DNA from 3 places in the Sphingobium sp. R-21 genome. Region 3 is predicted to be linked to each of the others. Evidence: predicted binding sites of a transcription regulator. Region 3 holds the regulator's gene; each other region holds the start of a gene.
What was found. Region 3 encodes LexA, which represses DNA repair genes until DNA is damaged. Its sites were predicted from a motif close to GTTCCNCNCTTGTTCT; they were not measured.
Positions count from the first base shown of each region.

Region 1: ACN9MX_RS21755 (ImuA family protein) is a predicted target of LexA. The motif match lies at 2,459-2,474, and genes of this name have one in related genera.
Region 2: ACN9MX_RS18525 (error-prone DNA polymerase) is a predicted target of LexA. The motif match lies at 2,922-2,937, and genes of this name have one in related genera.

Region 1 covers NZ_CP184376.1:41,588-46,140, reverse strand. Annotated here, with positions in the region: gene ACN9MX_RS21765 (DUF6504 family protein) at 1-669, opposite strand, end outside; gene ACN9MX_RS21760 (Y-family DNA polymerase) at 666-1,745, opposite strand; gene ACN9MX_RS21755 (ImuA family protein) at 1,663-2,439, opposite strand; gene ACN9MX_RS21750 (RES family NAD+ phosphorylase) at 2,545-3,078, opposite strand; gene ACN9MX_RS21745 (hypothetical protein) at 3,123-3,836, opposite strand; gene ACN9MX_RS21740 (hypothetical protein) at 4,246-4,553, opposite strand, start outside.
Region 2 covers NZ_CP184375.1:857,252-861,804, forward strand. Annotated here, with positions in the region: gene ACN9MX_RS18505 (ImuA family protein) at 1-677, shown strand, start outside; gene ACN9MX_RS18510 (Y-family DNA polymerase) at 592-2,112, shown strand; gene ACN9MX_RS18515 (hypothetical protein) at 2,158-2,337, shown strand; gene ACN9MX_RS18520 (hypothetical protein) at 2,363-2,704, shown strand; gene ACN9MX_RS18525 (error-prone DNA polymerase) at 2,974-4,553, shown strand, end outside.
Region 3 covers NZ_CP184375.1:1,084,069-1,088,621, reverse strand. Annotated here, with positions in the region: gene glp (molybdopterin molybdotransferase MoeA) at 1-1,153, shown strand, start outside; gene ACN9MX_RS19555 (hypothetical protein) at 1,215-1,373, opposite strand; gene lexA (transcriptional repressor LexA) at 1,528-2,214, shown strand; partial or broken gene ACN9MX_RS19545 (ComEC/Rec2 family competence protein) at 2,205-3,413, opposite strand; gene ACN9MX_RS19540 (hypothetical protein) at 3,343-3,762, shown strand; gene ACN9MX_RS19535 (ComEC/Rec2 family competence protein) at 4,051-4,553, opposite strand, start outside.

The DNA of each region.
Region 1 (4,553 bases), on a different replicon from region 3:
GCGGAAGATCCAGAACCGCTCACCCCCAGCGGCCTCCACGCGGAAATAGTCCCGAACCGCCCACATCTCACGGGCGCTCCGCCACCATTCGCCATGGATGCGTTCCGGGCCGTCGCCCGCGACGACGCGATAGTCGGTCCGACGCCAGGTGAAGCGGCGGGGCGGATGATCGGGGAGCAGAGCGACCACATGGGAGAGAAGTTCTGGTCGCCTGAGCATCCGTACCGGCCGCTTCCAAGTCGGCCAACCAAGCGGCTTTGCCAAAGGCTCGATCCGCCTGACCGCGCGCTCGGGCACATCGCTTTCATGAGAGGAAAGACGGAACGGGACCTCGGGTTCGATCCGCCCCGCAAGTTGGTCGACCAGTGGCGCAATGTCGGGGGGGCGATCGCTGGCCCCCAGCCCGGCTTCCAGCGTCTGCGCCTTCAACTCCTCGACTCTGGGCGTGCTGAGCGCCATCGCTTCGATGCCAAGGCCGGGATCGATTTTCTCGACCCGCATGGCGAGCATCCGTTTCACATGTCTGGGTTCGCGCGTGGCACGCGCGGTGCCGATCGCGATCCGTTGCTCCGTACCATCGACGATCAGGCAGGTGAGATGCGCCGTGCGCAGCCCCACGCCGCGCTCCTGCAGGATGATGACCAGATCATCGACGAGATCGCCGATCACCTGACTAATGGCTTCGGCGTGCCGATGGGTTCGAGCAATCGCCGCTCCACCCGCGGCGACTCGAACGGCACGACCGGGACGATCGGTTCCGCCACCATGCCGCGAGCCTGGTCGAGCCGCCGGACGGTGGCGAGTCCTAGGCGCTTGGCCAGTGGCCCGCGCGGCATGGGGTAGAGGTCGCCGATACGCTCTATGCCAAAGCGCGCAGCCGATAGCAGCGCCTCGGGTTCGAGGCGCAAGGCGGCTAATGGTAGATCGGCGATCGCCTGGGTCTCTGTGCCGGACGGCAGCAAGGTGATAGCCGCGCCGCTATAGCGCGCCAGTGCATGGGCGGCGCCAGGCGTACCGGCAATGGCCATGCTGGCGGTGAAGCCCAAGCGTTCCAGGAACCGCAGCAGCCGGCGGCAGAAGCGCGGCTCGCCGCCAAAGAGGTGGGTCGTGCCGGTGAGATCGAGCCAAAGTCCGTCAGGGCCGGCCACGCACGCCGTTGGCGTCCAGTGGCCAACGGCATGGTTAGCCAAGCGTTCGAGCCAGGCGCGATCGGCGTCGGGATCCGCACCGCGTACGTCGAGATCAGTAACCAGCGCACGGGCGTGAGCGGCGGCCATGCCGGGATGCAGCCCAAGCTCCAGCGCCACCGGGCAGACGGCGGTCACTACATCGCGTTGACCTGTCCGCGCGATCAGAATGGTCGGCCGTCCCCAGAGGGTCGTCCATGTGAGGGCCGGAGCAGACGGGGTGCTAGCCCCGGCTTCGTCCACCGGCATGGCCTTGAAGGGATGCTCGGCCGATTCACTGCGGCGTCCCATCTCGCGCATGGTCGGACGTTGGTGCGCGGGCAATGCGTCGATTGCGCTCTGGTCTGGACGCTGCCCATCATCCCGCGCCCAGCGCGCGCCGGGCCGCCAACCGCTTGCCTTCGACACCGAACAGGCTCCCGGATTATCGTCGATCGGCTCGGCAAAGCGGCGGCGGATCGACAGGCCAGCGGGCTTAGGCCGCGCGGCTGACCGGCCCAGCCGCCGCAAGCGCTCTATGGGGAGCTGCGGCAGATAGAGCGAGGCGACCCTGATCATCGCACGCGTCCAGTTCGAGGGAGAAGGGATTGCCGTTACGCTGCCGAACAAGCTCGACCGACCAGCGGGCGCGTCCGACCCCGGGATGGGGAAGGCGCGCCGAGGGCAGGCAGCCGATCCGCCAGCGGGTCATGGCTGATGAAAGGCCGCCCAATGGGCAACGTTCGCGGACACGGTGGCGGCGGTACAGCAGCATTGGTGTTTTGCCGTCGGAAGCGGCTAGCTGGAGCCGACGGGTCGCAGTTTGGTCGGCCGATTTGACCTCCGCGATGACGCAGGCGAGCGATCCATCGCGCAGAGCATCTTCGGCCATGGCAAGGACGGTGCTGTCTCTCGTGCCCTGCGCATAGAGAAGCTGCTCCGGGCCTAGCCCGACCTGCTCCAGCCCTGGCGCATAGAGGTCGAACTTGGTGAGTGCCCAGAAGACGGTAAAGCCGGGCTGAGACGCGAAGCGGGCGGCGATGCCGGCCGCGAACAGTGTTGCGGCAGCATCATCGTTCAGCGTTGCGGAAGCGGCGGCAATTTCATGTAATGCACCCCCGTCCAGTCCGCCATCGGCAAGGCATCCGTCGAGCGCGTCAACGCCAAAGGGCAGGGCGGGGCCACGCTTGGCGCGGGCCTGCCCAAGCTCGGCGAGCAGGGCGGCAAGAGGTGCGGCGCGGGGCCGATCAGGGTTGGAAGCGGGGCAGGCCATGGAACATATCGACTCAAATGTTCCCTTTATGTTCCATTCGTCGGCGAGATTCGTCAAGGGTGAGAATCGCTAGGCCAGTGCTCTCAGGCTGTTCGTTTGCGCCGCTTATAGTCTGAGTTCGACATTCAGGGATGCCAGGACAGGTACGAGATCACCAATGCGCGTCAAATTTTCGGTGGGGCAAGCCGGATAGAGCTTGGCGGTGACAGCATGATCGTAGACCGCGACACATTCGGCGTTGGTGATGCGCGACATGTAGACGATGCCGTCGAAATCCGTCTTATCATAGAGTTGCTGGCTGAATCTGCGTCCGGCCTGTTGCGCCCGCCCGCGCACAGCATCAGTTGGAATGCCCAGCCGGCTCGCGCCGCTGGTGCGAAGATCCAGCAATTTGAGCGGACTCCGGGCGCTCAGGCTTGCGACCGCCAGTTCCTCGATATCAGCCTGGAGCAGCACGCGGTCCCTTCTGCCCTGGAACCGGTCGCGGATCACCTTCTCGGCCAACGCGGTGGCAAGATTCTGCGCCGCGTACAGGATGGTAAAGCTGTCGGAAGGGCTGGCAAAGCGCGTTTTGCCATAGCCCATCCCCATCGGTGTGCCACTATGGCGTGCTTCGATGATTCGCAGATAGCTGGTCACATCAATGCCGACGGCAAGCGCTCGCAATATCGCAGGGTCGAACGTCACGGATATTCGAAGACCGTGCGCGCGGCTTCCACCACCGCCTCCTTGCGGTCCTGCTTAAGCAGGTCGATCGGGCGCTTATTGCCGAGAAGCGGACTGGGCTGGACCAGCCAAAGCCAGGCACGACGCGGATTGCCGACAATCTCGAGAACATCCGCCACGCCGATGATTGGCCGGTTGTCCACGAACTGCTCGAGTGGGAAGGCGTGTTTGCGCGCCCCAGCGAGCAGCGCGATCACCTCGCCGCGCTTCTGCCAATCGTGAAGTGTCGAACGTGCGATGCCGCGTTCGTGGAGCGTGCTTGACCCAGCGACAGGTCCGGCCCATTCCTCAAGCGGAACTTGGGTCGCATAGGCGGACAGCCGACGACTGCCTTCCTCACTATCGATCAATTCACCCAAACCGCTGCCCTTGCCGGTTTCGACTTCGGTGGGTTCAGGAATGACGATCCGTTCCAGGGGCTTGTCGTCCCGCGCGAACGCTGCAATCAGATCTGCGACATCAGCACTCTTGCCTTTCAGTCGCTTCTGCTGAGCGGGCGATAGGGATACGACGGCCGCTGCGACCGCCGCCACAATCTGAGCTGTGTTGGCTGCCACGGCCTTAGCGAGGCCCGGTTGCCGCGTCAGCAGTTCATTGACCTCGGTCGCCACGAGCTGGCGGACGCCAGCGCGGGTATCGGTACTATGCAATTGCGCCTGCACGACAGTCACTCCTTCGTCTATCGATATAAGGCCAGCGGTCCGGTTTGTCCAGAATGTCCGCTTTGTCCGGGATATCGGTTCGCCCCCGGCACGCGACCTTATCGCAAGACCAAAAGGTATGAGCATGCTCCAACCTGACCAGAGAGCTGAGCCTTGATCTTTGAAGCAGAAATTTTTCTGCGCTGGAGGGCGGAACTAAAACCAAAGAAGGGCAGGGCAAATTGGGATTGAAAATGTTCCCTCCCCAAGAAAGCGAAAAGCCCCGGTGAACTCACCGAGGCTATGACGCCGACCGAGAACCCCAATCCACTTATCGACCCAAATGCGCATTCGTCCGTCGCTTGAGAACCAGAACATTCCGGCCAACCCCGTTTCTTGCATTGCGACCGTTCACCGGTCGGATGCGTGACGGGTGGTGTCAACGGATGGGCGATCTATTTCGCTGAAGAATCTGATTTTGCTCCATGGAGCGAATGCGCTCATTCTGCTGCTGCCGCACCTGCACGCCAGCGATCTGCTCCCCTTTCTCGATCCTGACCGCCACCTCTTCCTTGCGCCTGTCGACAAACCCGCGCTGCCGATCCTCATCCTGCGGGAACTTGCCCGCCGCGATGACCAGGGCGTGGGCCACATGGCTCTGCGCGCGCCGAAGCGCAGGATCCTTGGCGTTTTCTGCGTGGGATTGCCGCCGGAATCGTTCGGCCAGGTCGAGGCTCTGGTCCGGCT
Region 2 (4,553 bases), 230 kb from region 3:
CGGTGCTGCCGTTCGGCATCGAGGCCATGGACTCGAAGCTGCCCGGTGGTGGCCTGGCGCTGGGCGCACTGCACGAGGTGGCGGGCGGCTCGCAGGGGGCGACCGATGGCGCGGCCGCCGCCCTCTTCGCCGCGGGCATTGTCGGGCGGATCAGCGGCAGCATTCTCTGGTGCATGACGCAGGCCGATCTTTTCGCGCCGGCCATCGCCCAGGCCGGACTCGATCCCGATCGGGTCATCTATGTGGAAGCCCGCGATGAAACCGCTGTACTCTCCTGTTTTGAAGAGGGGCTGCGCCATGGCGGTCTGGGCGGCGTGGTGGCCGAGGTTGCCCGCCTTCCGATGACGGCCTCGCGGCGCCTGCAACTGGCGGCGGAAAGCACGGGCACGATCGGCATCGCCGTGCGCCGCTGGCGCCGACCGGCGGAAGCCTCCGATCTTGGGCAACCCACGGCGGCGGCGACGCGCTGGCGGGTGACGGCGGTGCCGTCCGAGCCGCTGCCGGTGCCCGGCGTCGGGCGGCATCGCTGGTTCGTCGAACTCATCCGCTGCCGGGCGGGCGAAAGCGCTGATTTTCTGGTGGAAGCATGTGATGCGACAGGTCGTCTCGCTCTTCCTGCCGACCTGGCCGACCGATCGGCTGCGTCGCAGGCTTGGGCGAAGCGCGCCGCCTCCTGACGCGGCGCTCGTTCTGGTCGGCATGGAGGGAAATCGCCGGGTGCTGACCGCGGCGAATACGGCCGCGCGCTCGATCGGCTTGCATGCAGGTATGGCGGCGACCCAGGCGCAGGCGCTGGTGCCCGATCTCACCATGATGGACGCCGAACCAGAAGAGGACCGGCAAGCGCTGGAGCGGCTCGCCATCTGGTCGCTTCGTCGCTACGCCCCCATCATCGCGCTCGATCCGCCCGATGGGCTGATGCTCGACATCACCGGCGCGGCCCACGCCCATGGCGGAGCGCTGGGTGTGTTGCGCGACATATTGAAGCGCCTGGCCGAGGTGGAAACCGCGGGACGCGCCGTCTGTGCACCGGCTTATGGTGCCGCCCATGCGCTGGCGCGCTATGGCGCCGATCCGGTCCGCGTCGTCGACCCGCTGGAGCTGGTCGGCGCCATCGGCGCCCTGCCGCTGGCCGCGTTGCGGCTGGACCGCGCCACCGTGCTCTCGCTCAGCAAACTGGGCCTCGAAACCATCGCAGATCTGGAGGCGATGCCGCGCGCCTCGCTCGCACTGCGGTTCGGATCCATGCCGGGGCAACGGCTCGACCAGGCCTATGGCCGGGCATCGGAACCGTTCGAGCCGATCGCCGCGCCCGAGCGCATTGAGGTGGAGCGGCGTTTTGTCGAACCCATCGGCGCGCCCGAGACGTTGGCCCGCTACACCCGTAAGCTCGTCGATCAGCTTTGCCAGCAACTGGAGGAAGCAGGGGTGGGCGCGCGCCGGCTCGACCTGCGCTTCCACCGCGTCGACAATGTGATCGAGGCGATCCGCGCTGGTCTTGCCCGGCCCAGCCGGGACGCCAAGCAGATGGGGCGATTGCTGTGCGACCGGATCGAGACCGTCGATCCGGGCTTTGGCATAGAACGGATGCTGCTGGCGGCACCGGCGGTGGAGCCGCTGAGTTTTCGCACCATCTCCAATCTGGGCGATGTGCCGGTTCCCGACGTGGCGGCGCTGGTCGACATATTGGGCAACAGGGTGGGGGAGGAGCGACTCTACCGCTATGCCGCGCGGGAAAGCGATATCCCCGAACGATCAGTGACCCGAATCGCCCCCATGGCCGATCCGACCCTGCTGCGCTGGCCTGAACGCTGGCCGCGGCCGGCACGGCTGTTCGCGCGGCCCGCGCCGATCGACACCATGGCGCTGCTGCCCGATCATCCGCCGGTCCATTTTGTCTGGCGGGGCATCAGGCGGCGGGTGAAGCAGGCCGATGGCCCGGAACGCATCTATGGCGAATGGCATGTGAGCGAGGCGGAGTGGCTGAGCGTCCGGGATTATTTCCTGATCGAAGATGAAACAGGAGCCCGCTACTGGGTGTTTCGACAGGGCGATGGCATGGACAGCGCGACGGGCGGGCAGGGCTGGTTCCTGCATGGGCTTTTCGGCTGAGAAGCAAAGCCTTGTTGCCCTGCTGATGCCCGTCGACCATAGGCCTTGAAAATGGACGAGAAAACAAACGCTACGATTTTAAGGGTGATCGAGCGCGCGCCCCAATGGCTGCGGCATGATCTGGAATCCAAGGACGCGGCCGCGCGCGGTCGCGCGGAAGAAACACTGGCGGCAATGATCAGCGACGCGCTTGCCAACGGAACCGCCGTGTCAGCGGAGGATTAAGCGCGGAACTTCGTTGGAGCCTGGGATGATGCGTGCCGTGGAGATTGCCGTGCCTGCACTTCCCCTCATCGCAGCCCTGATGTTGGCCGGGTCTTTGCCGGCTCAGGCCGCCGACAATCATGAACTCTTGCACGTCGCTTGCGGGCAGGGGCGTGGCTTCGGGCTTCGCATCGAAGGGCGGCAGGCGCGCGTGCAGCTGGCCGACAGCGAACTGGTCCTCGTCCGTAAGCCTTCGTCGCTGGGCCAGCATTTTCGCAATGGCGAAGCGACCTTGATTCTGGACGATGGCTATGTCGCCTTCGTCCAGAAGGATGATTGGGATTGGCAGGACTGTCATCTCGACGAGCCATCCGCACCGAAACGGTGACGAATCCATCTTGAATTGCTACGCAAAAGGCATAGCTTGTTTTTGTCGCTTCCTCCCCTTCGAGCGGCATATCTCTGAACTGGCCCCGCCGTGATGCTTTGCTCCGGCGGGGATCCTTTTATCCAGTCCTGATGCTGGGCCGGGGCGGTTGAAGGCAGCGGCACTTCGCGCACCAGTTGGCAGTGCCCCCGCCGGGGCTGTTGACTCTTGGTGCGTTGGAACAAATAGCGAACATATACGCTATGATGTGAGAATCGGCAGGTGCCGCCATGCGATATGCTGAACTCCAATGCGCCTCCCATTTCTCCTTCCTGCGCGGTGCGTCGAGCTGCGAGGAGCTGTTCACCCAGGCGGAGGCCTGCGGCCTCGACGCGCTGGCCATTACGGACCGCAACAGCCTGGCCGGGATCGTGCGCGCCCATGAGGCGGCCAAGGTCACCGGCGTCCAGCTGATCGTCGGCTGCCGGCTCGACCTTGCCGAAGGTCCGTCGCTGCTGGTCTATCCCATCGACCGATCCGGCTACGGCCATCTGTGCCGATTGCTCAGCCGCGGAAAGAAGCGGGGCGGGAAGGGCAAGTGCATCATCGGCTGGGACGATGTCGGGGAATTTGCCGAAGGACTGCTTGCCATATTGCTGCCGGAGGAAGTGGAGGAAGCGCAAGCCATGATCGGTCGCTTTGCTGCCCTCTTCGCCGGACGGGGCTATCTGGCGCTGACCCTGCGCCGACGGCCCGGCGATCAGCTGCGGCTGCACAATCTCTCCAATCTCGCCGCACGGCATGCAGTGCCGACGGTGATCACGGGAGACGTCCTTTATCACCATCCGCATCGCCGGGTGCTGCAGGAGGTGATGACCTGCACCCGCCATCGCTGCACCATCGATGAGCTGGGCGCCCGGCGCGAACTCCATGCCGATCGCTATCTGATGCCGGCCGCTGAAATGCACCGGCTCTATGGCCGCTATCCTCAGGCGCTGGCGCGGACGCTGGAAATTGCCGAGCGCTGCCGCTTCTCGCTCGACGAACTCAAATATCAATATCCCGACGAAGCCAGCGTTCCCGGCCTGACGCCGCAGGCGGCGCTAGAGCAGATGAGCTGGGAAGCGGCGGAGGCCCGTTATCCCGAGGGCGTGCCCGACAAGGTCGCGCGCCTGCTGCGGCATGAACTGGGGCTGATCGCCGAGCTGGGCTATGCGCCCTATTTCCTGACGGTGAATTCCATAGTCCGCTTCGCGCGCAGCCGGGATATTCTGTGCCAGGGGCGGGGATCAGCCGCGAACAGCGCGGTCTGCTATGTGCTGGGCATTACCTCCATCGATCCCGAGCGATCCGACCTGCTGTTCGAGCGGTTCGTCAGTCAGGAGCGCAAGGAACCGCCCGATATCGACGTCGATTTCGAGCATGAGCGGCGGGAGATCGTCATGCAATGGGTGTTCGACACCTATGGCCGTAATCATAGCGCGCTTTGCTCGACGGTCATCCGCTACCGCGCCAAGGGCGCGATCAAGGATGTCGGCAAGGCGTTGGGCCTCTCGGAAGATCTGATCAAGGCGCTTTCGGGTCAGGTCTGGGGCTGGAGCGAGGAGGGCGTGCAGGAGCGCCATGTCGAAGAGCTGAACCTCAATCTCTCCGACCGGCGCTTGCGGCTGGCGCTCGATCTCGCCCGGGAGCTGATTGGGACGCCCCGCCATCTCTCGCAGCATCCCGGCGGATTTGTGCTGACCCATGACCGACTTGATGAGCTGGTGCCGATCGAGCCCGCCGCCATGGCCGACCGGCAGGTGATCGAGTGGGACAAGGACGATATCGACGCGCTCAAGTTCATGAAGGTCGACTGCCTGGCGCTGGG
Region 3 (4,553 bases):
CCTGATGGCGCTGGCAAGGCCGCTGCCGACGGATCATGCGCCTGTTGCCGCCTGCGCCGGACGCTGGCTGATGGAAGATGTCGCAGCACTGCGCGAGCAGCCCTGGGCCGACCTTTCTGCGATGGACGGCTATGCCGTTCGCGCCGCCGAATCGCCGGGGCCATGGCAGGTGGTTGCCGAAAGCGCGGCGGGTGGGGCGCTTCCTCCGCCGATCGAGCCCGGCCAGGCTTGCCGCATCTTCACCGGAGCGCCCTTGCCGCCGGGCGCAGACGCCATATTGATCCAGGAAAATGCTGCCCGCGAAGGAAATAGGCTGCGCGGCCTCGAAGAGGCGCTGGCTGCGGGCCGCCATGTCCGCTCGGCCGGCTCCGATTTCCGCAAGGACGATCTCCTGCTGACCGCCGGCAGCGCGCTTGGCCCCGCGCAGATCGCGCTTGCCGCAGTGGCGGGGCATGGCGCACTGCCCGTTTCCCGCCGGGCGCGGGTCGCGTTGATCTCCACCGGCAATGAACTGGTGCCGCCCGGCGCGTCGACGCAGCCAGGCCAGCTTCCGTCATCTAACGCACCCATGCTGGCGGCCCTGCTTGCGAGCCTCCCCTGCGACATCATCGACCTGGGGATCGTGCGAGATGACCTGCCCGGCATGGCCCAGGCCTTTGCTCGCGCCGCCGATGCCGATGCCGACATCATCGTTTCGACCGGCGGCGCGTCGGTCGGCGACCATGATGTCGTCCGTCCAGCCTTCGCCCAGGCTGGCGGCTCGCTCGATTTCTGGAAAATTCGCATGCGGCCGGGCAAGCCGCTGATGGCAGGGACATTGGATTCCGCCATCTTCCTGGGCCTGCCCGGCAATCCGGTATCAGCCTTCGTAACCGCGACGCTGTTCCTGCTGCCGCTGGTCCGCCACATGATGGGCGCGGCATCGCCCCTGCCGCGCACCGCGGTCGCGACATTGGCAGCGCCACTACCCGCCACGGGGGAACGGGACGACTATCTTCGCGCCTTCCGCACTGAAGCCGGCATCGTTTCGGTGACGTCGCAGGATAGCGCCGCCACCGCCGCCCTGGCCATGTCGGACTGCCTCATCCTGCGCCCCGGAGGCTCCGCTCCGGCGGCGGCAGGCGATCCCGTCACGGTGCTTCCCCTTGCCTAAGGCCCTTGCATAAGGAAAGGGGCCGCCACGCGACCCCTCCCAGTGCAAAGCTGATGATTGTTCAGCGCTGCTGCTTGCCGGGCGACTTGTCCTGACGGCGCTCATCACCCATTTGGCCCTGCTGGTCTTCCTGCTGTTGCTGGCGTCCGCCCTGATTGGCACGGTCGCCGCCCTGCTGATCGCGACGTTGATCGCCGCCCTGGTTGTTCTGGTTGGCCATCTTACTCTCCTATTCACCTTCTTCGGGGAAGGCACGCTTGAAAACGGCCCGGCTGCTCGCGCGTTCCCATAAACGCGGCGAACCGTTAGGCGCTTGACTTGCCCCGTTCCGTTTCCTATGCGTTCCCTATCCGTTCCAAAGAAGGGCAGGCGAAATGTTGACACCCAAGCAACAGGAATTGCTGAGCTTCATCCAGATCCGGCTGGAAGAGGGAGGCGTATCTCCTTCTTTCGAGGAGATGAAGGAAGCGCTGGACCTGCGGTCGAAATCCGGCATCCATCGCCTGATCAATGCGCTGGAGGAGCGCGGCTTCATCCGCCGCCTGCCCAATCGTGCCCGCGCTCTTGAAGTGCTCAAGCTGCCCGATGCCATGCATCGCGCGCCCAGGCTGGTCGTTCCTGCCAAGGCGCCGGTGACAACTGCTCCTGCCTTGAGCAAACCACCGATCGTCGCCAATGACATATTGGAGATTCCCCTGCATGGCCGCATCGCGGCCGGTGTTCCGATAGAGGCATTGGAGGGACAGAATATGCTCTCCGTACCCGCGGCACTGCTTGGGACCGGGGATCATTATGCGCTGGAAGTCGCAGGGGACTCCATGGTCGAGGCAGGCATACTCGACGGCGACTTCGCGCTTATCCAGCGCACCGAAGTCGCGCGGGAGGGGCAGATTGTCGTCGCTCTGATCGATGAAAATGAAGCGACGCTCAAATATTTCCGGCGAGAAGGGCCCAAAGTCAGACTCGATCCTGCCAATAGTGCCTATGAACCGCAGATCTACGACCCGCGTCAGGTTCGCATTCAGGGCAAGTTGGCCGGACTGCTGCGACGCTATAACTGACCGCGTACGGACCGGCGCGGCCAAGGGGAAGGTCGCGCAATCCACGGATGCCCGTCGTTCCGCATTTTCGCGCTGCGCACGCTACCATGGTCCAGATCGATGGCCAGCCCCCCGGTCTGAGCGAGGAATCGTCTGTCCACCTTCAACCAGCGAGGTCGGCAGGCGCCCGGCAGTCTACGGTCACTGACGACGATATCGGCATTGGCGCAATCCCGCGCCAATATCGCATGGTCGATATTTACATTGCTTCGGGTGAGCAAAATGTTCCACTTCCGTCCCCCGCCCATCAGGCGGACGGCGCAGAGATCAAGCGAACAACGTGCCTGGGGCAACGCCGGCAATGCTTCCAACGCGCCACCGTAACCAGCGCTTTCCGCCAGCATGTCGCGTGTGTAACTTCCAGCCCGTGCCCGCAATATCGCCATGCCACTTGCGGTGCGAACCGCGACGTGGCGGCCATCGCTGCTGATCAATATGCCAGGCATCGGGGTTGCGAGGATCATGGTCACGCCTGCGGCAACGGGCATCAGGCCCGCCCAGCGCCAGTGACTCCGCCATAGGAGGCACCACAGCATGCCGAGCATCACGAGGCCGAAAACAGCGCCGGATTGGGCGGGCGTCAGCATCACTGCCCATGGGCTGGATGCTACGCCATGGGCCACCAGCAGCAGCAGGTCCAGCGCCCGCGCAGCAAGCCACCAGAAGGGCGCGCCCCACCCGCCCAGATCGAACAGCAAGGCCAGCGCTTCCAGCGGCATGACGACCAGAGTGGTAAGGGGTATGGCGACCAGATTGGCGACCGATCCCAGCATGCCCGCCTTGTGAAAATGGAACAGAGCGATCGGCGCGAGGACCAGTTCGACCACCAGACCCGTAAGCAACATGCCCGCAAGACTGCGCCCCAGCCGGCGCCATGCCGCCTCGTCGCGCGCGGCTGCAAAGCGTCGGAAAGCGGGATGCTCGCCCAGTGAAACCAGAGCGACCACGGCGGCGAAACTCATCTGGAAACTCGGTCCCATCAACGCTTCGGGCCATATGGCGAGCACCACCAGCGCACCGGCCGCGACCAGGCGGAGGGTGATCGCATCCCGCCCCGTCGCCAGTCCTCCGAGCACCAGCAGGGCAGCGATGCAGGACCGCACGGTCGGCACTTCGGCGCCGGTAGGCAAGTTATGGTTAACACCAGTGGCTACAAGACCACAAAGTCAGGTCTGGCACCGTGTCCGTGTTCTGTGGCAAACACAGGCCATGTGGAGCCTTACACAGAAAGTCACATTCGATCCCAAAAGCGGACGACCAGAAGCGCCTCTATACTGGCGCCTCACGACCTTCTGCGTCATCGCAGCGTGGGTGCTGGCGCTCATATTATTCTTTTATACGGCGCTTGCGATCCGCGATGGGGCACCTGATTTAGCAGCCACTTGCGCCCTAATGGCAATCGCCATGCTGGTCATCGTCCACTGGCGCAAAAGGCAAATTCGTCAAGAGCAGCGTAAGTTCGACCAGCTTGTGGCCGATTACGAAAAGGCCATTTCAAACCCGACATAGCCAGCAGCGCCAAACTGACAGGCCAGGAGCCAATTAAGTGGAAGTGATCGGGATCATTCTTGCGGTGGCATTCGCCTCATGTCTCCTTTTCGGCTTTCGATCAGGCAACATGCCAATCAAAGCGCCATTGCGCGAACCCAGCCGTCACGAAACGCCTCTCTATTTTTGGTCGTTGCTGCGTTCTACGGGGTTGGCCTCATCTTAGGTGCGAGCATGATTATATCTGGCTAAGGCGCTGGGCACATTTTCATGATCCACGGATTTCTGAGGGTTTTAGCGTGTTGACTCCTATAACGCACTGGTCAGGATCGTATAACCGAGGCCGGCCAAAGCTCCACCGCCTGCCGCAAGGAGCATCAGCGGCCAATCAAGCGCTGCCCGGCGGCTGAGCGCCATCAGCCGCATCAGCAAAAAGATCACCACACCGATCAGTGCCGTCACATGCAGGCCGCTGATCGACAGGAGATGCGCAAGGCCGCTCCGCCGCATCGCCTCCGCATCGGCTTGCATGATCGCACCCTGATCACCCGTGGCCAGCGCAGCAGCAATGCCGGCCCCCTCGCCCGGAACGCGCGTCAGAATGTGATCGAACAAACGCGTTCTCAGGCGCGGACCTGTGGTGGCGGGTCGCAGGATCGTGATGGGCGGCAGCGCACGGCCGGTTGCGCCGATACCATCGAAATAGGCCCGGCGCGCAAAATCATAGCCGCCCGGCAAGCTGGGCGGCGCAGGCGGCATCAGCCTGGTACGGACGGCCACGACGGCCCCCTCGCCCAGTCCAGCCGGCGTCG